One region of the Streptomyces sp. NBC_00414 genome, then DNA from elsewhere that is predicted to be linked to it. Evidence: riboswitches for the same ligand, from Rfam matches in the RefSeq annotation. Region 1 holds a riboswitch; each other region holds the start of a gene.
What was found. A riboswitch is a leader RNA that binds a small molecule or an ion and turns the genes downstream of it on or off. The one in region 1 is predicted to bind cyclic di-AMP.
Positions count from the first base shown of each region.

Region 2: another riboswitch for cyclic di-AMP. It lies ahead of OHS59_RS12765 (M23 family metallopeptidase); the one in region 1 lies ahead of OHS59_RS26185 (LysM peptidoglycan-binding domain-containing protein).
Region 3: another riboswitch for cyclic di-AMP. It lies ahead of OHS59_RS18625 (transglycosylase family protein); the one in region 1 lies ahead of OHS59_RS26185 (LysM peptidoglycan-binding domain-containing protein).
Region 4: another riboswitch for cyclic di-AMP. It lies ahead of OHS59_RS37635 (C40 family peptidase); the one in region 1 lies ahead of OHS59_RS26185 (LysM peptidoglycan-binding domain-containing protein).

Region 1 is NZ_CP107935.1:6,018,208-6,025,813, reverse strand. Features, by position in the region: gene OHS59_RS26200 (polyprenyl synthetase family protein) at 1-916, opposite strand, end outside; gene OHS59_RS26195 (peptide MFS transporter) at 1,217-2,740, shown strand; gene OHS59_RS26190 (CocE/NonD family hydrolase) at 2,751-4,745, shown strand; cyclic di-AMP (ydaO/yuaA leader) riboswitch at 5,229-5,393, shown strand; gene OHS59_RS26185 (LysM peptidoglycan-binding domain-containing protein) at 5,397-6,128, shown strand; gene OHS59_RS26180 (HAD family hydrolase) at 6,122-7,003, opposite strand; gene OHS59_RS26175 (FAD-dependent oxidoreductase) at 7,224-7,606, opposite strand, start outside.
Region 2 is NZ_CP107935.1:2,976,469-2,984,074, reverse strand. Features, by position in the region: gene OHS59_RS12775 (M16 family metallopeptidase) at 1-1,116, shown strand, start outside; gene OHS59_RS12770 (M16 family metallopeptidase) at 1,113-2,501, shown strand; cyclic di-AMP (ydaO/yuaA leader) riboswitch at 2,748-2,902, shown strand; gene OHS59_RS12765 (M23 family metallopeptidase) at 2,916-3,701, shown strand; gene OHS59_RS12760 (GntR family transcriptional regulator) at 3,990-4,682, shown strand; gene OHS59_RS12755 (HPr family phosphocarrier protein) at 4,961-5,242, opposite strand; gene OHS59_RS12750 (bifunctional acetate--CoA ligase family protein/GNAT family N-acetyltransferase) at 5,410-7,606, shown strand, end outside.
Region 3 is NZ_CP107935.1:4,343,357-4,350,962, reverse strand. Features, by position in the region: gene OHS59_RS18640 (globin domain-containing protein) at 1-924, opposite strand, end outside; gene OHS59_RS18635 (cytochrome P450 family protein) at 1,107-2,393, shown strand; gene OHS59_RS18630 (transglycosylase family protein) at 2,612-3,511, shown strand; cyclic di-AMP (ydaO/yuaA leader) riboswitch at 3,730-3,900, shown strand; gene OHS59_RS18625 (transglycosylase family protein) at 3,905-4,609, shown strand; gene eno (phosphopyruvate hydratase) at 5,054-6,334, shown strand; gene OHS59_RS18615 (FtsB family cell division protein) at 6,440-6,916, shown strand; gene OHS59_RS18610 (DUF501 domain-containing protein) at 6,959-7,480, shown strand.
Region 4 is NZ_CP107935.1:8,636,116-8,643,721, forward strand. Features, by position in the region: gene OHS59_RS37600 (adenosylmethionine--8-amino-7-oxononanoate transaminase) at 1-345, opposite strand, end outside; gene bioB (biotin synthase BioB) at 338-1,558, opposite strand; gene OHS59_RS37610 (8-amino-7-oxononanoate synthase) at 1,804-2,967, shown strand; gene OHS59_RS37615 (DUF397 domain-containing protein) at 2,948-3,172, opposite strand; gene OHS59_RS37620 (helix-turn-helix domain-containing protein) at 3,182-4,039, opposite strand; gene OHS59_RS37625 (ATP-binding protein) at 4,300-4,743, shown strand; gene OHS59_RS37630 (DUF6328 family protein) at 4,756-5,265, opposite strand; gene OHS59_RS37635 (C40 family peptidase) at 5,366-5,839, opposite strand; cyclic di-AMP (ydaO/yuaA leader) riboswitch at 5,843-5,998, opposite strand; gene OHS59_RS37640 (hypothetical protein) at 6,377-6,685, opposite strand; gene OHS59_RS37645 (ATP-dependent Clp protease proteolytic subunit) at 6,693-7,340, opposite strand.

The sequences.
Region 1 (7,606 bases):
CCGCGTACCGCACGGTGTCGCGGCGGGCCTGGTCCAGCGCGGGGTGGACGCGCAGCCTGGCCAGCGCCTCCGCGTGCCGTGCGTCGTCCGTGAGGTCCGACGCGAGCAGCTCGGACAGGGCGATGTCCTCGGCGAGCCCCAGCCGCTCGACGCGCTCGTGCAGCCGCAGGACCGGCATCGTCGGAATGCCCTCGCGCAGATCGGTGCCCGGCGTCTTGCCGGACTCGCGCGAGTCGCTCGCGATGTCCAGCACGTCGTCGGCGAGCTGGAAGGCGACGCCGAGCCGCTCTCCGTACTGCGTCAGTACGTCGACGACCGTCTCGTCGGCGCCCGACATCATCGCGCCGAACCGTCCCGCCACGGCGATCAGCGAGCCGGTCTTGCCGCCGAGCACGTCCATGTAGTGGTCGACCGGGTCGCGTCCGTCGCGCGGTCCGGCCGTCTCCAGGATCTGGCCGGTGACCAGCCTCTCGAACGCCTCCGCCTGGACGCGGACGGCCTCGGGGCCCAGATCGGCCAGGATGTGCGAGGCCCGCGCGAAGAGGAAGTCGCCGGTGAGGACCGCGACCGAGTTGTCCCAGCGGCTGTTGGCGCTCGGCACTCCGCGGCGCACGTCCGCCTCGTCCATCACGTCGTCGTGGTACAGCGTGGCGAGGTGGGTCAGCTCGACGACGACCGCCGAGGGCACGATGCCCGGCGCGTACGGATCACCGAACTGGGCGGCGAGCATCACGAGCAGCGGCCGGAACCGCTTGCCGCCCGCACGCACGAGGTGCTGCGCGGCTTCCGTGATGAACGGGACCTCGCTCTTGGTGGCTTCGAGCAGTCCCTCCTCGACAGCCGCCAATCCGGCCTGGACATCGGCTTCGAGAGCCTGGTCCCGCACGCTCAGCCCGAACGGCCCGACGACGGTCACGAGGGTCTCCTGTCTGCTGACGCTCTCAACGGCGGTCTCTGGATGCTCTGGGTGTGCTGTGTGCTGCGGGTGTTTGTCGATGTGTCGCTGCTGGCACTCAAGTCAGCGTATCCGGTCGTCTTTCGATCACGATGAGCGCCCGCCCGTCACCCGCCACCGCCCTGCCGGACACGCTCCGCCTGATCCCATTTGCCCCTTCGACCAGGCCGGGCGGTATCGGACCATGGAAGGTATGTTCTTGATCTGCCGATATGCCTGATACCTCCTGAAAGAGGCTGGCTTTTCAGGAGGTGGTGAATCTTGTCCCGCAGCGCGATCGAAACCGGTTCCGCACCCGATCCGGAGCCCGGGGGCGAATCCCCCGGCCCCGCCGACGACCACGCCTTCTTCGGCCAGCCCAGGGGCCTGCTCACGCTCTCCGGGCTTGAGGTCTGGGAGCGCTTCTCGTTCCTGGGGATGCAGGCGATCCTCGTCCTGTACTTCGCGGACACGGTCGCCCACGGAGGCATGGGCATGTCCGCCGGAACGGCGGCTTCCGTGTCGGCCGCGTACGGAACGCTGGTCTACCTCGTCTCGGTGGCCGGCGGCTGGCTCGCCGACCGCGTCCTCGGCTCGTACCGGGCCGTCCTGTGGGGCGGGATCCTGATCGCCTGCGGCCACTACGCGATGGCGGTGCCGACCGCGGCGGCCACCTGGGCCGGCCTCGGCCTGATCAGCGCCGGCACGGGCCTGCTGAAGCCGAACGTCGCCACCATGGTCGGCAAGCTCTACCGCACCGACGACGACCGCCGCGACGCCGGTTTCGCGCTCTACTACATGGCCATCAACACGGGCGCCTTCGCGGGCCCGCTGATCACCGGCTGGCTGGGCGACCACCGGGGCTGGCACTGGGGCTTCTCCGCGGCGGCCGTCGGAATGACCCTCGGCCTGGTCCAGTACGTCGCGGGCCGCCGTCACCTGGCCGGGCGCAGACAGGCGGCCGAGTTCGCGCTGCCGCCCGCGGCCATGCGCCGCGCGGTCCGGCTGATCGTCCTGGGCCTCCTGGCGGTGGCGGTTCTCGCGGTCCTCCTGGCCCTCGCCGGGGTGCTGACCATGGACCGCTTCGTGGACCTGCTCACCCTGGTCTCGGTGATCGCGCCGGTCGTCTACTTCACGGTGATGTTCAGGAGTCCGAGGGTGACTGCCGAGGAACGGGGCCGGCTGCGCCCGTACATCGTCCTGTTCCTGGCGTCCACGGTCTTCAACTTCATCCTCTTCCAGGCGTACTCGACGATGATCCTGCTGGCCGCGTCGAACGCCGAGACGACGATCCTCGGCTTCGACTTCCCCGCCGGCTGGTACGCGTCCGCCCTGGGCGCCTTCGAGGTCGCGCTGGCCCCCGTGGTGGCCGCGCTGTGGGTGCGGATGGGGCACCGCCAGCCGCACGCCTCCAACAAGATCGCGTTCGGTGTGGTGCTCGGCGGGCTGTCGTTCCTGCTGATGGTGCTGCCGACCTCCGGCCACGACGGCGACGACCACCTGATGTCCGTGTGGTGGATCGTCGGCTCGTACTTCCTGCTGGGGCTCGGCGACATCCTCCTGGAGACCTCCGGCATGTCGGCCACCACGAAGCTCGCCCCCAAGGCCTTCGCCAGCCAGACGATGTCCCTCTGGTTCCTCTCCCTGGCCCTCGCCAACGGCATCCAGGCCCAGACCGTGAAGTTCTACGACGACGTGTCCAAGCCCGCCTACTTCGGCGTCAACGGCGCGATCGCCGTGGCCGCCGGTCTGCTCGTGATCGCCGCGGCGCCCTGGCTGCGCCGCACGATGCACCCCGTCCACTGAGGTGACACCCATGCGCATCCGTACGTCCTTCCCCTGCGAGACGTTTCACGAGGACATCCGCGTTCCCCTCACGGACGGAACCAAGCTCTACGCGCGCGTGTGGCGGCCCCTCTACGGCGAACCCGTGCCGGCCCTGCTCGAATACCTCCCGTACCGGCTGACCGACTGGACCGCTCCGCGCGACCGGCAGCGCCATCCCTGGTACGCGGGCCACGGCTACGCCTCCGTACGCGTGGACGTCCGCGGGCACGGCAACTCCGAGGGACTGCCGGGCGACGAGTACTCGGCGACGGAGCTGGCCGACGGGGTCGAGGTCGTCGAATGGCTCGCCGCACAGCCCTGGTGCTCCGGCAAGGTCGGCATGTTCGGCATCTCCTGGGGCGGCTTCAACTCCCTCCAGATCGCGTCCCTCGCGCCCGAGCCGCTCAAGGCGGTCGTCACGGTCTGCTCGTCGGACGACCGCTACGACAACGACGTGCACTACATGGGTGGTTCCGTACTCGCCGTCGACATGCACGCGTGGGCGGCGACCATGCTCGCGTTCGTGTCGCGCCCTCCCGATCCCGCGTACGCGGGCGAGTCATGGCGCGACCTGTGGGTGCAACGACTGGAGTCCGTCGATCCGTTCCTGCACACCTGGCTCGCCCACCAGACGAGGGACGAGCAGTGGCGCCGCGGCAGCGTGTGCGAGGACTACTCGGCGATCCACGCGGCCGTGCTCGCGGTCGGCGGCTGGCACGACCCGTACCGGGACACCGTGCTGCGGCTCGTGGAACACCTCCCGGCGGACCGCGTACGGGGCCTGATCGGGCCCTGGTCGCACCAGTACCCCGACCGGGGGCTGCCGCCGGGGCCGGCCATCGGCTTCCTCCAGGAGACGCTGCGCTGGTGGGACCACTGGCTGAAGGGCACCGACTCCGGCGTGATGTCCGAGCCGCTCCTGCGCTCCTACGTCAGCGACTCGCACCCTCCCGCGACGGTGTACCCGGCCCTGCCCGGCCGCTGGGTCGGCGACCGGGCCTGGCCCTCTCCCCTGGTCGCCCACGTGCCGTACGCGCTCCAGGGCGCCCCCGTGATCGTGCGCTCCCCTCAGCACACGGGGCTGGAAGCCGGCCGCTTCTTCCCCTTCGGCAACGAGGCGGACCTGCCGCCCGACCAGCGGGAGGAGGACGCGCGGTCGGTGTGCTTCGAGTTCGAGGTCCCGCAGGAGATCTGGGTACTGGGCCGCCCGCGCGTGCGCCTGAGACTCACCTCGCCGACGGAACGTGGACAAGTAGTGGCCCGGTTGTGCGACGTGGCCCCCGACGGCTCCTCGACGCTCGTCACCCGAGGCGCCCTGAACCTGACAGCCCGTCATGGCCGTGACCGGGTGGTTCCCTGGGAACCGGGCTCTACGGAGGAGGTGCTTTTCGAGCTGAACGGCATCGGCCACGCCTTCCCTCCCGGCCATCGCATCCGGCTCGCCGTCTCCTCCGCGTACTGGCCGTGGATCTGGCCCCAGCCGGGCTCGGAGGCGGGCTTCACCCTCACTCCGTCGGGGAGCGTCCTGGAACTCCCGCTCCGCGCGCAGGAGTCGGACCCCTCCATCGCCTTCGCGGAACCGGAGCAGTCGGCTCCGCTGGGTGTGAACTTCCCCGCCACGCTGGACGATCCGCGCCCCGAGCGCCTCGTGGTCCGCGATGTCGCCAAGGGTGAGTGGCGTCTCGAAGTGGATCCGCGATACGGCGGCACACGCGTCTATCCGGACGGGCTCGAATTCACCGAGGACGCGCTGGAGACGTACACGATCAATGAGTCCGATCCGTTGTCGGCGCGCGCCCGGTCCGACTGGTCCGTCCGGCTGCACCGACCGGAAATGCCCTGGGACGCGAGCGTCGAGTCGCATTCCGAAATCACCTGCGACGAGGCGGACTTCATCACCTCGAACGAAGTGATCTGCAAGGACGGTGACGAGGTGATCTTCCACCGCACCTGGGAGAAGCGGATTCCGCGTACGGCGGGATGAGTTCACGCGCTCCACGAACGACCGGCGCTCATTCACGGTGAGGCCCGCGCCCCCCGGTGAATTCCAGGAGTGCGGGCCTCACCTGTGCCCGAGCTGTGACCACCTGCGACGCCTGATCGTCCGGCGTCCACAGAAGATGGCGTATCACCTTTCTTACGGACATTATCCCCTCAATATGGGGCGTAAGTCGCCGTAACATCCCGAAGACATCCGACTTGCCCGAATTGGAGAACCGTTTCCTTAATCCCCCATCTGCGTCCGTGAATTGGGTCACGCCTGCCCGAAGTGATCGTTTTGTCGGTTCCGTCGACTTCCCTTCACGGAAAGCAAGTTGAACTTTGCCTTCCGTTTTGATCAAGGGATATCCGCCCGACAAGGCAGGCCATGGCCGCCGCTGCGCGAATTCAGGGCTTGTTCACTGCATGTGCTCTCGCATACGTTCACGTCACTCCGGACGGATCGCCTAATCCTGCCGCCGCCCGGAAAACCCAGCCACCCATTCACTCGCGTACGGCAGGAGCGGGGGACCCAGGTAAGCCGCCGGTCCGGATATCGGAACGGCTAGGGGTGAAGTCGCGCACACCACGCGACCGGGCATCTCCCGCCCGAACCCGACAGCTCACCTCGCAGGCGCCGGAGAGGAAATTCGCCATGCCCGCACGAGGCAAGCACCGCCGTCCCGGAAACAGCACCCTCATCCGTGGCATCGTCGCCGCCGGAACGGGCGGAGCCGCACTCGCGCTCCCCCTCGTGGGAGCCACCGGCGCCCACGCCGCGCAGCCCGTCCAGGCGGCGCAGGCCGCTCCGAACGCGGTCCCGCAGGTCTCACTGGTCACGTACAAGGTGGTCAAGGGCGACACGCTGTCCAAGATCGCCAAGGCGCGCACCACGGGCGACTGGAAGAAGCTCTACAAGGCCAACCGCGCGGTCATCGGCAACGACCCCTCGGCCATCCGCCCGGGCCTCAAGCTGACCGTGGGCACCAAGAACGGCCGGACCCCGGCGAAGACCGCCAAGGCGACCACGGCGTCCGCCGTCACCCCGGCCGCCGCGACGACCTACACGGACGACCTCGACGGCTGGATCAAGCAGTCGCTGGACGTCATGGCCCAGCAGGGGATCCCGGGCAGCTACGACGGCATCTACCGCAACATCATCCGCGAGTCGTCGGGCAACCCGCAGGCCATGAACAACTGGGACTCCAACGCGGTCGCCGGTACGCCGTCGAAGGGGCTCCTCCAGGTCATCGACCCGACCTTCACGGCGTACCACGTGACCGGTACGTCGCTGGACCCCTTCGACCCGGTCGCCAACATCACGGCGGCGTGCAACTACGCCGCCGCGCGGTACGGCTCGATCGACAACGTCTTCGGAGCCTACTGACCGACGCCCGAGCGGGCTCCCGGACCGGCCTGTCGGCCGACGAGGGGGCCCGTCCGGCCGGTCCCGGCGCCGGAGAACATGCGCTCCAGGACCACCGCGATGCCGTCGTCCTCGTTCGAGAGGGTGATCTCGTCGGCGACGGACTTGAGTTCTGGATGGGCGTTGGCCATCGCGACCCCGCGCGCGGCCCAGTCGAACATCGGGATGTCGTTCGGCATGTCCCCGAAGGCGATGGTCTGCGCCGACGTGAGGCCCAGCCGGCCGGCGGCGAGCGCGAGACCCGTCGCCTTCGTGATGCCGCATGGCTGGAGTTCGACGGTACCGGGCCCGGACATCGTCACGGTGGCGAGCGAACCGACCGCTCCACGGGCGGCCGACGCCAACTCGTCGTCGGAGAGCAGGGGGTGGCGCAGCAGCACCTTGCTGATGGGCTGCGTCCAGAGGTCGTCGCGCCGCAGCACCCGTACCGCCGGCAGCGTCGGGTGGGGCATCTCGTAGCCCGGCTCGATGAGCGTGAGACCGTCGACACCGTCCTGGTCGACGGCCGCGTACACCTCGCCGACCTCCGCCTCGATCTTGCCGAGAGCCACCTCGGCCAGCTCACGTTCGAGCGTGACGGACCACACCATGCGGTCCGCGCCGGCGTCGTACAACTGCGCGCCCTGTCCGCACACCGCGAGCCCCTGGCTGCCCAGTTCGTCCAGCAGCGGGCGTACGCGCGGCGCGGGGCGCCCCGTCACCACGAGGTGCCGGGCGCCTGCCCCGACCGCCATCGCCAGTGCGGCACGCGACCGGTCCGAGAGGGTGTCGTCGCCTCGCAGGAGCGTCCCGTCCAGGTCAGTGGCGATGAGTGAATATGCAATCGGGGGGGCCATGATCAGAGAATACGGACCGAATCCCCCAGCGACTCGACGGGAACCGGACGTCGTCCGACACCTCGACCACCCCACGCGTCGTCGCGTGTCCCAGCAGGCCCCGGGAGTTCAGGCCGATCCCATGACATATCGGCCACTCCACCGACCCGATTCACGCCCCTCTCCCGACCGCCCGCGTACGCCCGCGCGCGCTCCCATCGAGTGCGCCCGCGCCCCGGTTTCAGCGGTGCCGTCCCGCCAGATGCCGGACCAGCCGCGGTGAGGCGAACTCCGTCCCGCACACGAACCGCATCACCGGACCGTACGAGGCGGCCGCCGGCAGCCCGGTGAAGTACAGACCGGGCACGGAGGAGCTGAATCCGGCGCCCAGCCTCGGTGTTCCGCGGCTCACGGCCAGCCGGGTCCTCAGTTCGTGCCCGAGGAAGTCCATCGCGGCGAGGTCGACGCGGTAACCGGTGGCGGCGACGATGTGGTCCGCGGAGAGTTCCTCGATACGGCCGCCGAGGGTCCGGACGGTGAGGGCCGGCCGCCCGCCCGCCTTCCCGGAGGCGCGGGTGATCCGTGCCACCTCGCTCACCTGCACTTTCCCCTCGAACCGCTCGC
Region 2 (7,606 bases), 3.0 Mb from region 1:
GGAGCGGGCGGTTCGCTCAACGGGACGACGAGTTTCGAGCGGACCAACTATTTCGAGACCATGCCGACGCACCAGCTGGAGCTCGCCCTCTGGCTGGAGGCCGACCGCATGGGCTCCCTGCTCGCCGCGCTCGACGAAGAGTCGATGGAGAACCAGCGGGACGTCGTCAAGAACGAGCGCAGGCAGCGCTACGACAACGTCCCCTACGGCACCGCTTTCGAGAAGCTGACCGCCCTCGCCTATCCGGAGGGCCACCCCTACCACCACACCCCGATCGGGTCGATGGCGGACCTGGACGCGGCCACCCTTGAGGACGCGCGCGCTTTCTTCCGCACCTACTACGCGCCCAACAACGCGGTGCTGTCGGTCGTCGGTGACATCGACCCGGAGCAGACGCTCGCCTGGGTCGAGAAGTACTTCGGTTCCGTCGCGGGCCATGACGGAAAGCCCGCCCCGCGCGACGGCTCGCTCCCGGAGACCATGGGCGGGCAGCTGCGCGAGGTCGTCGAGGAGGAGGTCCCGGCGCGCGCGCTGATGGCCGCCTACCGGCTGCCGGAGGACGGCACGCGCGCGTCCGACGCGGCCGACCTCGCCCTGACCGTCCTCGGCGGCGGCGAGTCGTCCCGGCTCTACAACCGGCTCGTACGCCGCGACCGCACCGCCGTCGCGGCCGGGTTCGGCCTGCTGCGTCTCTCCGGAGCGCCCTCCCTGGGGTGGCTCGACGTGAAGACTTCCGGTGACGTCGAGGTCCCGGTCATCGAGGCCGCCGTCGACGAGGAGCTCGCCCGGTTCGCCGCGGAGGGCCCCACGGCCGAGGAGATGGAGCGCGCCCAGGCCCAGTTGGAGCGCGAGTGGCTGGACCGGCTCGGCACGGTCGCGGGCCGCGCCGACGAACTGTGCCGGTACGCGGTCCTGTTCGGCGACCCCCAGCTCGCCCTGACCGCCGTCCAGCGCGTCCTCGACATCACCGCGGAGGAGGTCCAGGAGGTCGCCAAGGCCCGCCTGCGCCCCGACAACCGCGCGGTGCTGGTCTACGAGCCGGTCGCCGCCGAGGAGACCGACGCCCCCGGGACCGACGCCGCCGCTGACAACACCGACGAGGAGGCGGCCAAGTGACCGAGCTCGCCACGATGGAGTTCCACCCGCAGCCCCAGGCCGGCGAGGCCAGGCCCTGGGCCTTCCCCGCGCCCGAGCGCGGCACCCTCGGCAACGGCCTGACGCTGTTGCGCTGCCACCGCCCCGGCCAGCAGGTCGTCGCCGTGGAGGTGATCCTGGACGCCCCGCTGGAGGCGGAGCCGAAGGGCCTGGACGGCATCGCCACGATCATGGCGCGAGCCTTCTCGGAGGGCACCGACAAGCACTCCGCCGAGGAGTTCGCCGCCGAGCTGGAGCGCTGCGGCGCCACCCTGGACGCGCACGCCGACCACCCCGGCGTACGGCTCAGCCTCGAAGTCCCCGTCTCCCGGCTGCCCAAGGCGCTCGGCCTGCTCGCCGACGCGCTCAGGGCGCCCGCGTTCGAGGACGGCGAGATCGAGCGGCTGGTGCGCAACCGGCTCGACGAGATCCCGCACGAGACCGCCAACCCGGCCCGGCGGGCCGCCAAGGAGCTGTCCCGGCAGCTCTTCCCGGCGGACTCCCGGATGTCGCGCCCGCGCCAGGGCACCGAGGAGACGGTCACCGCGATCGACTCGGCGGCCGTACGCGCCTTCTACGAGAAGCACGTACGCCCCGCCACGGCCACCGCGGTCGTCGTCGGAGACCTCACCGACGTCGACCTCGACGCGCTGCTCGGGGACACGCTCGGCACCTGGACCGGATCGCAGGCCGAGTCGCGTCCCGTGCCCTCGGTGACCGCCGACGACACCGGCCGGGTGATCATCGTCGACCGTCCCGGAGCCGTCCAGACGCAGCTGCTCATCGGCCGCGTCGGCGCGGACCGGCACGACCGTGTGTGGCCCGCCCAGGTGCTCGGCACGTACTGCCTCGGTGGCACCCTCACCTCCCGCCTGGACCGTGTCCTGCGCGAGGAGAAGGGATACACCTACGGCGTGCGGGCGTTCGGCCAGGTTCTGCGCTCCGCCCCGGACGGGACGGGCATCTCGATGCTCGCCATCAGCGGCTCGGTGGACACCCCGAACACCGGCCCGGCGCTCGACGACCTCTGGAAGGTGCTGCGCACCCTCGCCGCCGGGGGTCTGACGGACGCCGAGCGTGACGTCGCCGTGCAGAACCTGGTGGGGGTGGCGCCCCTGAAGTACGAGACCGCGGGCGCCGTCGCGGGCACGCTGGCCGACCAGGTCGAGCAGCACCTGCCGGACGACTTCCAGGCGACGCTGTACAAGCAGCTCGCCGCCACCGGCACCGTGGAGGCCACCGCGGCCGCCGTGAACGCCTTCCCGGTGGACCGTCTGGTGACCGTCCTCGTCGGTGACGCCGCGCAGATCGAGGGGCCCGTCAGGGCCCTCGGAATCGGCGAAGTCAGCGTCGTGGCACCGGAGTAGGTACTGGCAGCAGGTGGGGCCCGGGTGACCGACGAGTCGCCCGGGCCCCTTTTTCATACTGCTGCCCGTACCGCCTTCCTCCCTGATTGTCTGCATTGAGGCGGAAGTTGCCCGTATTGGTGGAGAGGTTGCCTGTCTGCCCTGTGGCGTGCGCTACAAAAGTGTTGATCCGTTTGTCTATTGAAAGAGGCGCCGCTTAGCGTCGGTCCGGCTGTTCGTCAGGCACTGCGCCGCGTCCGCGGCACCGGACAGTCATCGCCGAGTCCCCGCATGGCGCGAGCCAGGGGAGCCGGGGACCCACGTCCCTGGGGTGAATCGGACGCCCTTCCCGAAGGGGGTCCGTAGGAGACCTTCCTGCTCCGAACCCGTCAGCTAACCCGGTAGGCGAGAAGGAAGGAAAGGACCAGCCACTTCATGGCGTTCACCCGCGCCACGGGGAAGCACCGTCTTCCCAGCCGCATGACGCGCACGACCCGCAGGACCGTCGGCGTCGCAGCCCTGGCCACCACCGGTGTCGTGGGCACACTGGCCGCCCCGGCGTTCGCCGCCGAGAGCGAGATCGAGCAGACCGGCCCCCTCCGGGCCGTCACCATGGGTGACTCGGTCGCCCACGAGATCGACGCCCAGGCCGCCGCCCAGCGGCAGGCCGCCGAGCAGGACGCGGCCCGCGAGAAGGCCGAGGCCGCCGCGAAGAAGCGCGCCGAGGAGGCCGCGGCCAAGGCCAAGGCGAGGGCCGAGAAGGAGCGCGAGGCCGAGGCCCGCGCGGCCCGCGAGAAGGAGCGCAAGCGCCTCAACGCCTACACCGCGCCGATCGCCGGCTCGTACGTCTCGACCTCTTACCAGGCCGGCGGCGGCATCTGGTCCTCCGGCAGCCACACCGGCATCGACTTCCACGCCGCCAGCGGCACCGCCGTCCACGCGGTGGGCTCCGGCACCGTCGTGGAGGCAGGCTGGGGCGGCTCGTACGGCAACCAGGTCGTCATCAAGATGACCGACGGCACGTACACCCAGTACGGGCACCTCTCGTCCATCGGTGTCTCGGTCGGCCAGACGGTCACTCCGGGGCAGCAGATAGCCCTCTCCGGGGCGACCGGCAACGTCACGGGGGCGCACCTGCACTTCGAGGCGCGGACGACCGCGGAGTACGGATCCGACATGGACCCCGTCGCGTACCTCCGCGGGCACGGCGTCAACGTCTGACCGCACGGCATCTCTGTACGGACGTACAGCACCGCATCCGCGCGAAGGCCCCGGCTCACCGAGCCGGGGCCTTCGCGCGATCCCGTCGCCTCAGATGGGCCCGTAGGTACCCGTACGACCGCTTCCGGTCACTTCCGCACCGGACGACTGCCTGTTCGGAGACGTGGTGTGTCCAAAAAATATCCATGGATTCCCGGCTGCCTTCGGAATTTCCCGTTCTCTGCAATAGAGTCACCGAACAAGCGTCAATCGACCGCGTTTCGCGGGGATTAAGGCGGAGGTTCGGTCATGCGTATTCCCGCGCGCTCGGTATGCACGGCGATCCGTGACGACATCGTCGCGGGTGTCTACGGGCGCGGCAGCCGGCTCACCGAAGAACTGCTCGCGCGCCGCTACGGCGTCTCGCGGGTCCCCGTGCGCGAGGCGCTGCGCACCCTGGAGGCGGAGGGCTTCGTGGTCACCCGCCGGCACGCGGGCGCGTGCGTCGCCGAACCGACGGAGCAGGAGGCCGCCGACCTCCTGGAGATGCGTGTGCTGCTGGAGCCGCTGGGCGCCGCCCGGGCCGCCCAGCGACGTACCGAGGCCCATCTCAAGGTGCTGCGCGGCCTGGTCAGACTCGGTCAGGAGCGGGCCAGGCGGGGCAACAGCGAGGATCTGCGCTCACTCGGCGGCTGGTTCCACGAGACGCTCGCGCAGGCCTCGGGCAGCCCGGCGCTGACCTCGACGCTCGGTCAGCTGCGGCACAAGATCGCCTGGATGTACTCGGTCGAGGCGCCCGCGCACCCCGCCGAGTCCTGGACCGAGCACGGGGCCATCGTGGACGCCGTGGCCCGCGGTGACAGTGACCGGGCCCGGTCGATCACGGCGTTGCACACGGAGCGGGCGACCTCCGCGCACCGGCTGCGCTTTCCCGGCGCGGACCGCGTCGAACGTGTGAGGACTTCGCAACATCCCGTAAACACAGCGGGCCTGCGGCATTAACAGAAGCACCGTATACAAAGAGGGATATTCGGCAGGTTCCTATTTCTGGTGCCCTTTTATTCTGCGTGCCCGGAACTGCGGAGCGCGCAATTTCTGTATGCACGGAAATTGCCGCGCCGGTCCCGTGTGAAAAACACGGCTCCCGCCCCGCTGGGAAATCTTCGTCGCGGGGGAGCCCCCGGGGGCGACTCCGGCCCGTCGGTCCCGTACGCGCAAACGGCGGAGCCGCGTCCCCCGGGGTGTGGGTGACGCGGCTCCGCCGTACGGGGTCCGGGAGGTCAGACCGTCTCGGGGAGCTCGTCGAGACCCTCGGCGACCAGCTTCGCCAGGCGGTCGAGCCCGGCGTCCGCGCCCTCGGCGTCGGAGGCCAGGACGATCTCCTCGCCGCCCTGGGCGCCCAGGCCGAGGACCGCGAGCATGGAAGCGGCGTTGACGGGATTGCCGTCGGCCTTGGCGATCGTCACGGGGACACCGGTGGCCGTGGCCGCCCGGACGAAGATGGAGGCGGGACGGGCGTGCAGGCCCTCGGCCCAGCCGACGTTGACGCGGCGCTCAGCCATGTGATGCTGCCCTTCAGGTGTCTCACGGTTGTCTAGACCAGTGTTCCATACGGTGGAGCGTGCCCTGCGTGGGTGCGGACCCGGCCGGCCGGGTTCCCCAAGACTGCCCCGGGCCCCCGCCGGACGCGAGCCCGCCGTTGTCGGACCCGAGTCGTACTCTGGGCCCCATGCAGACCCCGTCGGACCGGCACGAGTACCCCGCCCACTGGGAGGCGGACGTCGTCCTGCGCGACGGCGGCACCGCGCGCGTCCGGCCCATCGCGGCCGACGACGCCGACCGCCTCGTCAGCTTCTACGAGCAGGTGTCCGCCGAGTCGAAGTACTACCGCTTCTTCGCGCCGTACCCGCGCCTGTCCGCCAAGGACGTCCACCGCTTCACCCACCACGACTTCGTGGACCGGGTGGGACTCGCGGCCACTGTCGGCGGCGAATTCATCGCCACCGTACGCTACGACCGCATCAACGCCTCCGGGATGCCCGCCTCCGCCCCCGCGGACGAGGCGGAGGTCGCTTTCCTCGTGCAGGACGCCCATCAGGGACGTGGCGTGGCCTCCGCCCTGCTCGAACACATCGCGGCCGTCGCCCGTGAGCGCGGCATCCGCCGTTTCGCCGCCGAGGTACTGCCCGCCAACAGCAAGATGATCAAGGTTTTCACGGACGCCGGGTACCAGCAGAAGCGCAGCTTCGAGGACGGCGTCGTACGCCTGGAGTTCGACCTGGAGCCCACCGACCGTTCGCTCGCCGTGCAGCGCGCGCGGGAGCAGCGGGCGGAGGGCCGCTCCGTGGCCCGGCTCCTCGCGCCCGGCTCGGTCGCGGTGGTCGGAGCGGGCCGCACACCCGGGGGAGTGGGCCGCAGCATCCTGGAGAACCTGCGGGACGCGGGGTTCACCGGGCGCCTGTACGCGGTGAACGGCGCACTTCAGGAGAAGGAGCTGGCCGGAGTCCAGGCCCACCGCTCCGTGCGGGACATCGACGAGCCCGTCGACCTCGCCGTGATCGCCGTCCCGGCCGACCGGGTCCCCGAGGCAGTCGCGGAGTGCGGCGAGCACGGGGTGCAGGGACTCGTCGTGGTCTCCGCGGGATACGCCGAGAGCGGCCCCGAGGGCAGGGAGCGCCAGCGCGAACTCGTGCGCCAGGCACGTACGTACGGGATGCGGATCATCGGGCCGAACGCCTTCGGTGTCATCAACACCTCCCCGCGGATCCGGCTGAACGCCTCGCTCGCGCCGGAGATGCCGCGCACCGGGCGCATCGGGCTGTTCGCCCAGTCCGGGGCCATCGGGATCGCGCTGCTGTCCCGGCTGCACCGGCGCGGCGGCGGGGTCACCGGGGTGACGGGCGTGTCGACCTTCGTCTCCTCCGGCAACCGCGCGGACGTGTCCGGCAACGACGTCCTTCAGTACTGGTACGACGACCCGGACACCGATGTCGCGCTCATGTACCTCGAATCGATCGGCAACCCGCGCAAGTTCACCCGCCTCGCCCGGCGCACCGCGGCGGCCAAGCCGCTGGTCGTCGTCCAGGGCGCACGGCACGGCGGAGCCGCGCCCCAGGGGCACGCCGTACGGGCCACCCGGCTGCCGCACGCGACGGTGTCCGCCCTGCTGCGGCAGGCCGGGGTCATCCGCGTGGACACGATCACGGAGCTGGTCGACGCGGGACTGCTGCTGGCCCGCCAGCCCCTGCCCGTGGGCCCCAGGGTGGCGATCCTCGGGAACTCCGAGTCGCTCGGGCTGCTGACGTACGACGCGTGTCTCGCCCAGGGGCTGAGCCCGCAGCCGACCCGCGACCTGACGACGGGCGCCTCGGCCGAGGACTTCCGCGCGGCGCTGGCAGACGCGCTGGCCGACGACGCCTGCGACGCCGTCGTGGTCACCGCGATTCCGGCGGTGGGCGAGAGGTCCGCGGCGGACGCCGCTCTGGCGGAGGCCCTCCGTTCGGCCTCCGCTGCCGCTCCCGCCAAGCCGGTTCTCGTGGTGCATGTGGAGCTGGGCGGGCTCGCGGAGGCCCTGTCCGCGGCGGCGAGCACCGCACCGGCCGGTCTCGCGGCAGCCGGCAGCGCCCCGGCAGGCCTCGCGGCGGCATCCGCAGGCGCCGCACCAGCTCCGGCCGGCACGACACCAGCGCCCGTCGGCACCGCACCAGCTCCGGCCGGCCCCGCCCCGCAAGCCGCTCCCGTGCTTCCCGAGGCGGAGAGCGCCGGGACGCGAGGTGCCGGGACGGAGAGCGCTGAGGTCGACTCCCGGCTCATCCCCGCCTACCCCGCCGCCGAGCGGGCCGTGCGCGCGCTCGCGGAAGCCGTGCGATACGGCCAGTGGCGGCGCGAGTCCGCCGACCCGGGGCGGGTGCCCGAGTACGAGGACA
Region 3 (7,606 bases), 1.7 Mb from region 1:
GACGTCCAGCCACGGCAGCCCCGTGCGCAGCCCTTCGAGCGCGACCCGGTCGTAGAGGTACGCGATGTCGCGGGCGACGACGAAGAGCCGGGCCTCGTCGTACGGGCCGGGCTCCCGTGCCAGCTGTTCCAGCAGGGCCTTCACCGGGGCCCAGCCGGTACCGGCCGCGATGAAGGTGAGGGGCCGCTCCACCGGCGTACGCAGGGTCAGCCGCCCGCCCGGCGCGCTGAGCCGCAGGACATCGCCCTCCCGGGTGCGCCGGACCAGTACGGGGGACAGGGCACCGTCCTCGACGAGGCTGACGTGCAGATCGAGGGTGCCGTCGCGGCGGGTCGCGTTGCCGACGGAGTACGGACGCCAGACGCCCGGAGCCCGGGGGCTGCCGACACTCACGTACTGGCCCGGAAGGTGGGGGAGGGGACGGTCCGGACGGAGCGTCAGCACGGCGAGATCGTCGCCGTGCCCGGTGCGGCCGACGACCTCGGCGTCCCACCAGGACGGTTCCCCCTGGCTCTCGGCCTCTCCCGCGCCGTCCAGCATGACGTCCGAGATCAGCTCGTACGCCTCGTCCCAGGCCTTCTCCACCTCCGGGTTCCACGCCGACCCGGACACGGCGGCGAACGCGGCGATCAGGCTGTCCCCCACGGCCGTGTAGTGCTCCGGGCGTGCCAGGTACTTCCTGTGGTCCCGCCCCAGGTCCCGGAGGTACTCGTGCAGCCCCGGACCCTCCAGGCGTGCGACGACGAGCGACAGAGCGGTGAAGAGGCGGTCCCGCTGGCGTTCCTTGTCCTCCGGGGAGTCCAGGGGGAACAGGGCGCGGACATCGGGGTGGTGCCAGAACAGATGCGAGTAGAAGTACTTGAGCGCGAACTCGGCCCGCCTTTCGACGACCGCGAAACTGGTCCGGAGTATTTCGGGGTCCACGCTCGCGAATGTAGGTATGCCGAGCGCCGTCCGGTCAAGAGGGGAAACATTTCGGGACAGCCCCAGATGAAGAGCGTAAGACGTCGTAAATCGGTGTCCCGCTGAGAGGGGCGGCCGACGCCCTTCCTGCCGTGGCAGGACGCCGGGCGGGCCCGCGCCGCGCCTCCCGATACCGTCGAGGAGTGACCGAAACGCCTGCACAGCCGCCCGCGGGGCAGTCCGCCCCCGAACTCTTCAGCTGGGAGTTCGCGACCGATCCCTACCCGGCGTACGCCTGGCTCCGTGAGCACGCTCCCGTGCATCGGACGAAGCTGCCCAGCGGGGTGGAGGCGTGGCTGGTCACCCGTTACGCGGACGCCAAGCAGGCCCTGGCCGACGGCCGGCTCAGCAAGAACCCCGCCCATCACGACGGGACCGCGCACGCGAAGGGCAGGACCGGCATTCCGGGCGAGCGGAAGGCCGAGCTGATGACCCACCTGCTCAATATCGACCCGCCGGACCACACCCGGCTGCGGCGGCTCGTCAGCAAGGCGTTCACCCCTCGGCGGGTGGCCGAATTCGCGTCCCGGGTCCAGGAGCTGACGGACCAGCTGATCGACGGGTTCATCGAGAAGGGGGAGGCGGACCTCATCCACGAGTTCGCCTTTCCGCTCCCCATCCATGCCATCTGCGATCTCCTCGGCGTCCCGCGCGAGGACCAGGACGACTTCCGCGACTGGGCCGGGATGATGATCCGGCACGGGGGAGGGCCGAGGGGCGGTGTCGCCCGGTCGGTCAAGAAGATGCGCGGCTACCTCGCCGAGCTGATCCACCGCAAGCGCCAGGAGCTCACCGACGAGCCCGCCCCCGGCGAGGACCTCATCTCCGGTCTCATCCGCGCCTCCGACCACGGCGAGCACCTCACCGAGAACGAGGCCGCCGCGATGGCCTTCATCCTCCTGTTCGCCGGTTTCGAGACCACCGTGAACCTCATCGGGAACGGCACCTACGCCCTGCTCACCCACCCCGGGCAGCGGCAGCGGCTGCAGGACTCCCTCGCGGCAGGTCACACGGACCTCCTCGAAACCGGCGTGGAGGAACTGCTCCGCTACGACGGGCCGGTGGAACTGGCCACCTGGCGGTTCGCCACCGAACCGCTCCGCATCGGCGGGCAGGACATCGCGGCCGGTGACCCCGTGCTCGTCGTGCTCGCGGCGGCCGACCGGGACCCCGACCGGTTCGAGAACCCGGACACCCTCGACCTCTCCCGCCGTGACAACCAACACCTCGGTTACGGCCACGGCATCCACTACTGCCTCGGCGCGCCCCTCGCCCGGCTGGAGGGCCGGACCGCGCTGACCACGCTGCTGACCCGCCTGCCCGACCTGCAACTCGCGGGAGATTCCGCCGATTTGAGGTGGCGAGGAGGGCTCATCATGCGTGGATTGCGCACGCTTCCGGTGGAGTTCACCCCGGTCGCGAAGTCTTGACGGAAGTCTGGCGGCTGTAGCACCGAAGCCACCGGAAGGTGAGCCTCCGTCAACTCTGTGATCTTCACGTTATCTACGCTGCATCGACTTGTGACAAGAGTTCGAGTGCCGCTACGTTCACCCTTCAATGCGGCAGGCCCGCCCGTCGCAGCAGCCACGAGCGCAGTTTTCCGCTGTGTCCCGTGCGTATTCCTTGCTGTCACGTGAAAGGCAATCGCATGCTCTCCGGGAACGGCCGTCATCGTCGCCCCCGCCAGGCCCCGGCGCTCCTCGTCGCCGCCGGCGTGGCCGGATCGGCCATCGCGATCCCCCTGCTCGGTGCGAGCGGCGCGAGTGCCGCCAGCGGAACGACCTGGGACGCGGTCGCCGAGTGCGAGAGCGGTGGCTCATGGAGCGCCGACACCGGCAACGGGCTCTACGGCGGACTCCAGATGACCCAGGAGACCTGGGAGGAGCACGGCGGCCTCGACTACGCGCCGAGCGCCGACCAGGCCAGCCGCTCGCAGCAGATAGCCGTCGCCGAGAAGATACTCGCGGACCAGGGGACGGGTGCCTGGACGACCTGCGGTCTCGTCGCCGGCCTGACGCAGGACTCCGACTCCGCGGACGTCGACACGGGCCTCGCCGAGGACGCCGGCTCGTCGGCCGACTCGGATGCGACAAAGGGGAGCAACGACTCCAAGTCCGACTCGTCCACCGACGGTGACTCCGACGCCGCGGACGACTCCGGCTCGGACGCACAGGGATCGGACAGCCCGTCCACCGACGCCACGGCGAAGGCGGACGACCCGGACAAGTCCTCCCAGAACGACGAGGCTTCGACCGACGCCGAGGCCGACAGCTCCGGCCGTCACCGCGGCGTCAGCGCCGAAGAGGTCGACACCGCGCCCCGCGCGGACGACTACGCCGGCCGGCACGCCTCGCGCAGCGACAGCACCTCGCGCGTCCTCGCCGACGAAGGCTCGTACGCGGTCCGCTCCGGGGACAGTCTGTCGAGCATCGCCGACTCCCTTGGCATCGACGGCGGGTGGAGCGAGCTCTACGCCGCGAACAAGGACAGCATCGGCGCCGACCCGGACTTCATCATCCCCGGTCAGCGCATCGCCGTCGACGGCTGAGCGCTCGCGAGCAAGTAGTGATCAAGCCGCCGAATCGGGCGAAAACCAGCGGTAGTTCGCGTTGAATGTCCGATTTGGCGAATTGAGACATGGATCTCAAGACCCCTGATCGTCTTTGAAATTCGGCACGGCCCGTGTCTACGGTCGTGACCGCTCGCCATTGGTGAGCCCCGACGGTCGCACGCCGAATCCTGCCAACGGCCGTACGGGAACAGTCGACGCGTAAAGCGCCGTAGGCAGGAGCGGGGGACCCAAGGTAAGTGCCGGAACCGGTCGTCGAGACCGGGAACGGCTTGGGGTTAAGCCGCGTGACAGCAGTGTCACGCGGCCGGGCAACTCACTCGGCCCGAACCCGACAGCTCACCTCGCAGGCGTCGGTGAGGGGATCACTTCATGCTGCTTTCGAACAAGGGCAAGCACCGTCGCCCGTCCAAGGCCACCCGTATCGCCACGCTGGCCGGTGTCACCACCGCCGCCGTCGCCGTCCCGCTGATGGGCGCCACGGGAGCCTCCGCCGCCACCGCCTCCGAGTGGGACACCGTCGCCCAGTGCGAGTCCGGCGGCAACTGGTCGATCAACACCGGCAACGGCTACTACGGCGGCCTGCAGTTCTCGTCCTCCACCTGGGCCGCGTACGGGGGCAGCTCGTACGCCTCCACCGCCGACCAGGCCTCCAAGTCCCAGCAGATAGCCGTCGCCGAGAAGGTTCTCGCGAGCCAGGGCAAGGGTGCCTGGCCGAGCTGTGGCGTAGGCCTGTCCGGTGCCTCGACCGGTGGCGGTTCGGCTCCCGCGGACTCGAACTCGAACGGTTCCGGCCAGAGCACCACGCAGCCGCAGCCGCAGAACTCGCAGTCCTCCGAGGAGCGCGCCTCGCGTTCCCAGGACCGTCCGGCCGCGAAGAAGACCGTCGAGACCCCGACCGGCAAGAAGGTCGAGAAGGGTGACGGCGAGTACAAGGTCGTCAAGGGCGACACCCTCAGCGAGATCGCCGCGAAGGAGAAGGTCAAGGGCGGCTGGGCGAAGCTCTACAAGCTGAACGACGACATCGTCGACGACGCCGACTTCATCTTCCCGGGCCAGCAGCTGCACCTCAGCTGACCCCCGAGCAGCCGCGCCGCGGCTGACCCCCGGCGGTCGCACCCCCCCACTTCGGTAGTGCGGACGGCACCTTCCGGCCGAGGCCCTGGCCGCTCAGCCTCGGCCGGAGTTCCGGTCCGCGACCGGATCGCGACTGAACCACAGCGCTCTCACATCCGTGTCCTCCATAGTGGAGGTCCCGTGAGGGCCACCCCCGTCCCCCACGGGCCCCCGCTCCGGTGCGTGTTCCCCCGTACGCACCGGGGCGGGGTTTTTTCTTGCCGCTTTACCGCCTCGCTTTGTTCCGTTCGGAAACAATTTCCTCTCGGTTCCGTCCAGGGGGCGGTCGAGGGCTGGCCGATCCCCGGCAGCCGGTTAGGCTCATCCCGCGGGGCCACCACGGCCTGCGCGCAACCGGGCCTCCGGCCCGGCACAGCTTGTGTCACATCCCAGAAGGAGATGCTCGTGCCGTCCATCGACGTCGTCGTAGCCCGGGAAATCCTGGACTCCCGAGGCAACCCCACGGTCGAGGTCGAGGTCGGCCTCGACGACGGCAGCACGGGTCGTGCCGCCGTTCCGTCCGGTGCCTCCACCGGTGCCTTCGAAGCAGTCGAACTGCGTGACGGAGACCCCAACCGCTACCTCGGCAAGGGTGTCGAGAAGGCCGTCCTCGCCGTCATCGAGCAGATCGGCCCGGAGCTCGTCGGCTACGACGCCACCGAGCAGCGCCTCATCGACCAGGCGATGATCGACCTGGACGCCACCGACAACAAGGGCTCGCTCGGCGCCAACGCCATCCTCGGCGTCTCCCTCGCCGTCGCCCACGCCGCCTCCGAGGCCAGCGACCTGCCGCTCTTCCGCTACCTGGGCGGACCGAACGCGCACCTGCTGCCCGTCCCGATGATGAACATCCTCAACGGTGGGTCGCACGCCGACTCCAACGTCGACATCCAGGAGTTCATGATCGCCCCGATCGGCGCGGAGTCCTTCTCCGAGGCCGTGCGCTGGGGCGCCGAGGTCTACCACACCCTCAAGAAGGTCCTGAAGAGCCGCGGCCTGTCCACCGGCCTCGGCGACGAGGGCGGCTTCGCCCCGAACCTCGGCTCCAACCGCGAGGCCCTCGACCTGATCGTCGAAGCCATCAAGGAAGCCGGCTACACCCCCGGCGCGCAGGTCGCCCTCGCGCTGGACGTCGCCGCGTCCGAGTTCTACAAGGACGGCAAGTACGAGTTCGAGGGCAAGTCCCGCTCGGCCGCCGAGATGACCGAGTACTACGAGGAGCTCGTCGCCGCGTACCCGCTGGTCTCCATCGAGGACCCGCTGTACGAGGACGACTGGGCCGGCTGGAACGTCATCACCGAGAAGCTGGGCGACAAGGTCCAGATCGTCGGCGACGACCTCTTCGTCACCAACCCCGAGCGCCTCGCCCGCGGCATCGAGGAGGGCTCCGCCAACGCCCTGCTCGTCAAGGTCAACCAGATCGGCTCGCTGACCGAGACCCTGGACGCCGTCGAGATGGCCCAGCGCAACGGCTTCAAGTGCATGATGTCCCACCGCTCCGGCGAGACCGAGGACGTCACCATCGCCGACCTCGCGGTCGCGGTGAACTGCGGCCAGATCAAGACCGGCGCCCCGGCCCGCTCGGACCGCGTCGCCAAGTACAACCAGCTGCTGCGCATCGAGGAGATCCTCGACGACGCCGCGGTGTACGCGGGCCGCTCGGCGTTCCCGCGCTTCAAGGGCTGACCCCGCAGGGGCTGACACCCTTGTAGGAAGCGTCGTACGTACGTCCCCGTACCCGGTCCCGTACCGTGTGCGGGGACGTACGCACGTATCGGGGAGGCGGGACAGATGGCTGTGAAGGACCGTGACCGGTTCTCCACCGCGACCAGGCTGCGGGCGCTCGGCGAGCAGACCGCCGCCCGTGTCTACCGCTCCCAGACCAAACGCCAGGCGCGCCGCTCGCGGCTGACCGGCCGGGCGGCGCTCCTCGCCCTCGTCCTGTGCTCGCTCGTCGTGGCCCTCGCCTATCCCATAAGGCAGTACGTCTCCCAGCGTGCCGAGGTCGCCGATCTGCAGCGCGAGCGCGAGCAGGCCCGCGAGCGGGTCGAGGAACTGCGCGACCTGAAGACGCGGTGGCAGGACGACGCGTACGCCGAGCAGCGCATCCGGGAGCGGCTGCACTACGTGATGCCGGGCGAGACCGGCTACATCGTGATCGACCCCGACGTGGCGAAGAAGACGCGTACGGATCAGACGGCGGCCGACCGGTCCTGGTACGCCAACGTCTGGGACGGCGTCGACAAGGCCGACGCCTCCGACCAGTGAACCGACCTCCGTCGACCGACCAGAAAGACACAGACCCAAGGCATGGAAACGCCCCCGCCGTCCACTCCGCGCACCGAGCCCACCGACGCGGACGTCGAGGCCTTCAAGCAGCAGCTCGGGCGGCCGCCGCGCGGGCTGCGCGCGATCGCGCACCGCTGTCCGTGCGGGCAGCCTGACGTCGTCGAGACGGCTCCCCGTCTGCCCGACGGGACGCCGTTCCCGACGACGTACTACCTGACGTGCCCGCGCGCGGCCTCCGCCATCGGCACGCTGGAGGCGAACGGCGTCATGAAGGAGATGACGGAGCGTCTCGCCACGGACCCCGAGCTGGCCAAGGCCTACCGGGCCGCGCACGAGGACTACATCGCCCGCCGTGACTCCATCGAGGTGCTCGAAGGATTTCCGAGCGCGGGCGGGATGCCGGACCGGGTGAAGTGCCTGCACGTGCTGGTCGGGCACTCCCTGGCCGCGGGCCCGGGCGTGAACCCGCTCGGCGACGAGGCGATCGCGATGCTGCCGGAGTGGTGGCGCAAGGGGGCGTGTGTCGTGCCGACGGCTGGGTGAACCGGGTGGCTCGGGGCGCGTTGTCGGCTGCGGGCCCGGTGGGGGCGGGCCCAAAAGATTGCGCAGTTCCCCGCGCCCCCAGGTACCTGGGGGCGCGGGGAACTGCGCAAAAGGGGGCGAGGGGGC
Region 4 (7,606 bases), 2.6 Mb from region 1:
ATGCTCAAGCCCTTCGGGTGACATGTCGACAAGACGCTTCGCCAGTCGTACGGCGGGCTCGTGCGTGAGCCCGCCGAACATCACATGGCTCATCCGGCCGAGCTGGTCGCGGGCCGCCTCGTTGAGCGCCGGGTGGTTGTAGCCGTGGATCGCCGACCACCAGGACGACATGCCGTCGATCAGCTCGTCGCCGCCGCCGGCCAGTCGCAGCCGCACCCCGCTCGCCGACTCCACGACGAGCGGTTCCTGCCGGCCGGGCATCGGCCCGTACGGATGCCAGACGTGCCGCCGGTCCAGTTCGAGCAGCTCACGCACGGCCCTGTCGGGCGGGGACAGATCAGGCATTGGGCGCGAGATCCGTTCCGGCGCCCCGACGGCGTACCGAGACCAGGTCCGTACGCGCCGCGGAGACCGGTTCCTTCGAGACCGGTTCCTTCGGGGCCTGGGCCTGCTCCTGGCCCGCCGAGCCGCAGCCGCCGCCCCCGTGCGAGCCGCACCCCGCGTCACTGGCCGCGTCCGCGTGCGAGCCGCATCCCGGTCCCGCGTGCGCGGCGACGCGGTGCTCCGGGAGCGTCACCTCGCCCGTGCCCTCCACCTCGAACCCGGCGTCCGTGATCATGTCCAGGTCGGCCTTGCCCGCCTGGCCCTCGCTGGTGAGGTAGTCGCCGAGGAAGATCGAGTTGGCGAGGTGCAGGGCGAGGGGCTGCATCGTACGGAGATGGACCTCGCGGCCGCCCGCGATGCGCACCTCGACGTCCGGGCAGACGAACCGGACCATCGCGAGGATGCGCAGACACCGCTGCGGGGTGAGGTTCCACTCCTTGGCGAGCGGGGTGCCCTCGAACGGGATCAGGAAGTTCACCGGGACCGAGTCGGGGTCGAGCGCCCGCAGCGCGTAGACGACGTCGACCAGGTCCTCGTCGCTCTCGCCCATGCCCGCGATCAGACCGGAACAGGCGGACAGACCCGCCGCGTGCGCCTTCTGGACCGTGTCCACCCGGTCGGCGTACGTGTGGGTGGTCGTGATGTCCCCGTACGTCCCCTCGGACGTGTTGAGGTTGTGGTTGTAGGCGTCGGCCCCCGCCTCGCGCAGCCGCTCGGCCTGGCCGTCCGAGAGGAGCCCGAGGCAGGCGCACACCTCGACGCCCTCGTTCTGGTCCTTGATCGCCTTGATGGTGTCCGAGACCCGGTCGACGTCACGGTCCGTCGGGCCGCGCCCGCTCGCCACCAGGCACACCCGCTTGGCGCCGCCCGCGAGCCCGGCCGCCGCGGCCTCGGAGGCCTGGTCGGGCTTCAGCCAGGTGTACTTGAGGATCTCGGCCTTCGAGCCGAGCCGCTGCGAGCAGTACGAGCAGTCCTCGGGGCACAGGCCCGACTTCAGGTTGACGAGGTAGTTGAGTTTCACCCGTCGGCCGAACCACTGGCGGCGTACCTTGCCGGCCGCGGCCACCACATCGAGGAGTTCGTCGTCGGAGGTGGCCAGCACGGCCAGTGCCTCTTCGCGGGTCGGCAGCTCGCGCCGAAGCCCCTTGTCCAGCAGCGTGTTCAGCAGGTCCATGAGGTCCGATCCTGGCCTATCCGACCGCGCCGGGCCAAGGAGGGACCGGACAACAGAGACGGTTCGACGTGTGGGTATTGCCACATCATGGGCGGCTGGTGGTCCGGCTAGGGTCTGTGCGTTGCCTACAAAAGGCATCTGTGCGTTGCCTGCACAAGGCAGTGGGGACGGCCGGGCGGAAAGTCGTGTGTCGGGGCCCCATGGGACACCCTCACCCACACCCCGCATCATGGCCCGGAGGACACATGGCCCGATCGCCGTTCGAGTGGATCGACGAGCAGGCGCGGGCACGCCGCCGGGCCGGACTCGTCCGTACCCTGCGGCCGCGCCCCGCCGACTCCGCGCTCCTCGACCTCGCCGGGAACGATTATCTGGGCCTGGCCCGGCACCCCGAGGTCACGGAGGGCGCCGCGCGCGCCGCCCGTGCCTGGGGCGGCGGCGCCACCGGCTCCCGGCTCGTCAGCGGCACCACGGAACTGCACGCCGAGCTCGAAGCCGAGCTGGCCGAGTTCTGCGGCTTCGAGTCCGCGCTCGTCTTCTCCTCGGGGTACGCGGCCAACCTCGCCGCCGTCACCGCGCTGGCGCCGCACGGCTCGCTCATCGTCTCCGACGCGGGCAACCACGCCTCGCTGATCGACGGCTGCCGTCTCGCGCGGGGCACCACTCAGGTCGTCGCCCACGCCGACCCCGACGCCGTCCGCAAGGCGCTGGACACGCGCACCGGGCCCGCGCTCGTCGTCTCCGACACGGTCTTCTCGGTGGACGGCGACGCGGCACCCCTGTCCGCGCTGGCCGCCGCCTGCCGGGAATCCGGCGAACCCGGTGACTCCGGCAGACCCGGCGCTGCGCTGCTCCTGGACGACGCCCACGGTCTGGGCGTCCTCGGCGACGGCGGGCAGGGCGCCGCGTGGGCGGCCGGACTCGCGGGCGCGCCCGACGTCGTCACCACCGTCACCCTCTCGAAGTCGCTCGGCAGCCAGGGCGGTGCCGTCCTCGGACCGGCCCACGTCATCGACCATCTGGTGAACGCGGCCCGCACCTTCATCTTCGACACGGGTCTGGCCCCCGCGTCGGTGGGCGCGGCCCTCGCGGCCCTGCGTCTGCTGCGCAGGGAGCCGCAACGGGCCACGCGCGCGCGTGCGGTGGCCACAGCGCTGTACGAGCGGCTGACGGCCGCGGGTCTCGAAGCCGTACGGCCCGACGCCGCGGTGGTCTCCGTGCGGGCCTCTTCCCCGGAGCGGGCGCTGCGCTGGGCCGCGGACTGCCGGGAGGCGGGTCTGGCCGTCGGCTGCTTCCGTCCCCCGTCGGTACCGGACGGGATCTCACGGCTGCGGCTCACGGCCCGCGCGGATCTCACGGACGGGCAGCTCGGCCGGGCCGTCGGCGTGATCATCGAAGCGAGCCGATAAAGCCTTCCCAGGCCGCGGCGGCGAAGACAAGAGCGGGCCCCGAGGCGTTCTTGGAGTCGCGTACCGCGAGCAGTCCGGCCCACGGGCCGGAGTCCGGCCGGGCCGTCTCGACGCAGTTGTTCATTCCCGTGCTGCGGCTGCTGCGCTGCCACCGCACGCCGTGCAGAAGGGTGCTGGAAGGTACGTACCGAGGCGTGGCGGGCATGGTGCCTCCTTATGCGCCGTCAGCTACACCGGCGATGAAATCCAACGTGTCCGCGGGCGAAAGGGCCTGGCCCTGAAGGGAGTTGAAGGCCTCTTCGTACGACTGGAGGTCTTCTCTCTGTTCGAGATAGAGGCTACTCGTCAAGTGGTCGAGAACAACCACGTCCAGATCAGATCTGTTCGTAAACGAAAAAATAACAAAGGGCCCGGTGACGCCGACGTGAGCCCCAACTCCGAAGGGAAGCACCTGAATCCGCACGTGAGGGAGTTGCGCGGCCTCCCGCAGCCGGTCCAACTGCCGTGCCATGACCTCCGGCCCGCCGACGGTCCGCCGCAGCACCGCCTCGTCCAGAACGGCACTAAGTCGGAGCGGTTTGTTCGAACGCAGCACCTCCTGGCGCGCGAGGCGCACTTCCACCAGCGCGTCCACTTTTCCGTCGTGCGCCCCGTCCACCGCGGCCCGCGTCACCTCGCGGGCGTACTCCGGCGTCTGCAGAAGGCCCGGCACCACGGAGTTCTCCAGCGTCCGCATGGACCCCGCCTGCGCCTCAAGACTGATGAAATCGCTGTACGTCGACGGCAGCAGGCCGCGGTAGGCGTGCCACCAGTGGTGCCGGCCGTCGTTGTCCGAGCCCGCCAGCACGACGAGCAACTCGTGCAGCTCAGGGTCCCGGACGTCGTACGCGTCCAGGAGCAGCCGTACGTCCGTGGGCTTGACCCCGCTGCGGCCGGTCTCGATCCGGCTGACCTTCGACTGGTGCCAGCCCACGAGGCGGGCCGCCTCGCCGCTCGTGAGGCCCGCGAGGGCACGCAGGGCACGAAGTTCGGCGCCGAGTTTACGTCGGCGCACCGCGGGGCCGTACTGCATGGCCGTCTCCTTCCGACCGTCGCGCGGACGCTATGGCGTCCGGCGTCACGCCGACGGTAGAGGACAAACCGGTTGCCCGCCCAAATACGGTCGACCGTTGCAGAGTTCACCGCTTCGAGCGACAGATATATGCATATCTTGGTGGATCGGCACCACGAACGCCGAGGTAGTGGCACTCTGGCGCAAGCACCAGTCCGGTACCGACTCGAAGTCATCCGCTTCGGTCGGACTCCGGTCCCGTGGGAAAGGGACGACGTCGCATGGCAGATCACCAGGAAGCATCCGTCACTCTGCCGAGCGATCCCGCCTCGGTCTCCGCCGCCCGGACGTATGTCACCGACGTCCTGGCCGAATGGGGACTGCCGTCCGACTCGGAGGCGGCCGACACGGTGCGGCTCATCGTCTCAGAACTCGCGACGAACGCCGTACAGCACACGTTCGGGCTGTCACCCACCTTCACGGTGGACATCGTGCTCGACCGCGACGAGCAACTGCGCATCGGAGTGACCGACAGCCACCCGCGCTTTCCGAAGCGGCTGCCCGCCGCAGTCCAGCAGGACAACGGCCGCGGCATGGTGATCATCCGCTGGCTGACCGCGGAGTCCGGCGGCAAGCTCACGGTCCGGCCCACCAGAGAGGGCGGGAAGACCGTGTCGATCATGCTGCCCTGGACGGTACCGGTGGAGCCGGTTCCGGCCGACTGAGCTCCGCGCGGGCTACTCGTCCCGCGCGCTCTTGTCGGAGGTCTTGTCGGCGGCCCGTTTCACCAGGTAGGGCAGGACCTCCCACAGCCCGACGCACAGGAGCAGGGTGGTCGCCCCGGCCACGATCCCCTCGGTCCGGTCCACCGCCACGTCCACGACGAGCAGCACGGAACCGGCGAGAGCCAGCCCGAGCACGGCCAGGCCGAGCTGTGCGAGCCGGGACGAGGCATTCACCACCTGGGGCTTGGCGCCCTGCTGGAACAGCCGGCGGTGCAGTGCCGCAGGGGCCGTGAAGAGCGCGGCCGCCAGGACCGAGAGCAGCAGGGTGACGACGTACGTGGTCCGCTGCACGGTGTCGAGGGACGGGAACCGCGGGGTGAAGGCGAGGGTCAGCAGGAAGGCGAAGAGGATCTGGACGCCGGTCTGGGTGACCCGCAGCTCCTGGAGGAGCTCGTTGAAGTTCCGGTCGGCGCGTTCGAGCCGGGTCTCGTCGCGCTCCTCGTGGTGGTGCGGTTCGGCCATGGTCGAACGAGTAACCATTCGGCCGCCGAATTCACGCATCACACGCCCGGGGACCGCACGGGACGGCCGCGGCGCTCGCCGCGGCCGTCCCGCGGGCAGATCACCTGACCCGGCCGTACCAGACGCTCTTCGTCCAGATCTTCTGGAGCTTCACCACGTCCCCGGTCTTCGGGGAGTGCCAGATCCGTCCCTTCCCGGCGTAGATGCCCACGTGGTAGACGTTCCGGCCCGAGTGGAAGAAGACCAGGTCCCCCTGCTTGCGCTTAGAGGAGGAGACGTGGTTCGTCTTGTTGTACTGGGCCGCGGCCGTGCGGGGCAGGTTCTTGCCCGCCTTCTTGAACGAGTAGAGCGTGAGGCCGGAGCAGTCGAAGCGCTTGGGCCCCGCGGCCCCGTACTTGTACGGGGCACCCTTCTTGGAGGCCGCCACTTTGAGTGCCTTCGTCGCGGGAGTGGCCGCTTCCGCGTCGGACGCGAAGCCAGGGGCCACTATGCCGCCGCCTACGGCGGCGATGGTGAGGACCGATGCGGTACCGGCCCTGCTGAACAGCGACGGGACACGATTGAGCGCAGTCATGCGCAACCCTTCGTCAGCCGCCTGTGAAGGATGACCTGTCGGATTCGGGCTGGCGAAGTTGCCCGGCCGCTGCTGCGGCTTCACCCCAAGGGCCACTCGGATCTCTCCGGCGGCCCGTCGTGCCTGGGTCCTCCACTCCTGCCGATGCACTTCTGTCGACCGGTCATCCGGGCAGCGGCAGGACTCGGCGTCCGCCCGGACCGCCCCGCCGCTTCTGGCGGGGGCTTGTCGTCGGAGGGATCTTGACGCACTGATGTCCCAAAAGCCGAGCGGAATCGGCGATTTGTGGGCTTACTCACCACTCACCCGTTCGGGTGGACAGCCCTTTCTACGGCTGGGCGTCGAGAGCCGCAAGGACCCCCGCACCAGCACCGGAATGGTTGATTCCGCCCCGGAGGTACGCGCGTTGCGCAACTCCCAGGGGCTTGTGAAGGCAGCCCCGAATACGCCGATCGGGGGTACGCCTTCTGGTCCGTTTCAACCCTGGCGCGGACGTCTCGTCAAGTGCCTGCGTGACGCCCGGCCGAGGGGGGTACGTCAGGTGTCGGAGCCGGGCGGCAGAGCGACCCGGCCCGCCCGGCGCTCACCGTCAAGGACGCGCAGAGCCCGCGCGAGGGTTCCCGCGTGCACCTCGTGCTCGCCCCGCTGGTGCATCAGGGCCAGGGCGTCGCGCAGCGCGGTGGCCCGGCCTACCAGCGCCTGGGCCGCGCGCAGCCCCCCGTAGGTGTCGCCGGAGTGCGCCGGGTTGATCCGGCCGAGCAGGTCGACCACCTCCAGATAGCGGTCGATCAGCTCGGCCTCGGCCCGCGTCAGGGCCGGCAGCGGGGGCAACTCGGGTGGGAACATCGGCGGTTCACCTCGCGCCGGATGCGCCGAGGGCGGACTTGCGGCCGGGGACGATCCGGTCCACCAGCCCGTACTCCAGCGCCTCCCGGGCGTCGAAAATCTTGTCCCGCTCGATGTCCGCGCCGATCCGCTCCCGACTCTGTCCCGTGTGCCGGGCGAGCATCTCCTCCATCCGCGCGCGGGTGCGCAGCAGTTCGTCGGCCTGGATGGTCAGGTCGGACGCCTGTCCCCGGACCGGCTCGGACAGGAACGGCTGGTGGATCAGCACGCGGGCCCCCGGCAGCGCGTACCGCTTGCCCGGTGTGCCCGCCGCCAGCAGCACCGCCGCGGCCGACGCGGCCTGCCCCAGGCAGACGGTCTCCACCTCACAACCGACGAACCGGATCGTGTCGTAGACGGCCGCCATCGCGCTGAAGGAACCGCCGGGGGAGTTGATGTAGAGGGAGATGTCCCGGTCGGGTGCCTGGTACTCAAGGTGCATGAACTGCGCCATCACGTCGTTCGCGGACGTGTCGTCGATCGGCGTCCCGAGAAACACGATCCGCTCTTCGAGGAGCTTGGAGTACGGGTCCATGGTCCGCGTGCCCGAACTGGTGCGCTCGGTGAACTCGGGTAGGACGTGGCGGGCTGACGGTCGGTCGGACGGTCGGGTCATGGCGCGTGCCTCCTCCGGCAGAGGTTCTGTAAAAAATGTACAAGACGTACAAGACGTCATGTGGAGAGCATGCCCCAGGAGTTCGCCGGAAACAGCAGGTCGGAGGAGTTGTGTGCGTTCGCCAGGGGTGAAACGGTCCGCGGTGCCTCGTCGGAGTCGGGCCGTCAGGCGGCGCGGGCCGCGCGACGGCAAGAGTCACTGAGAGTCGGCGCACCGGCTCTCAGTGACGTGGTGTTCAGGGTGTTGCCGTCACACCCCGGGACGCA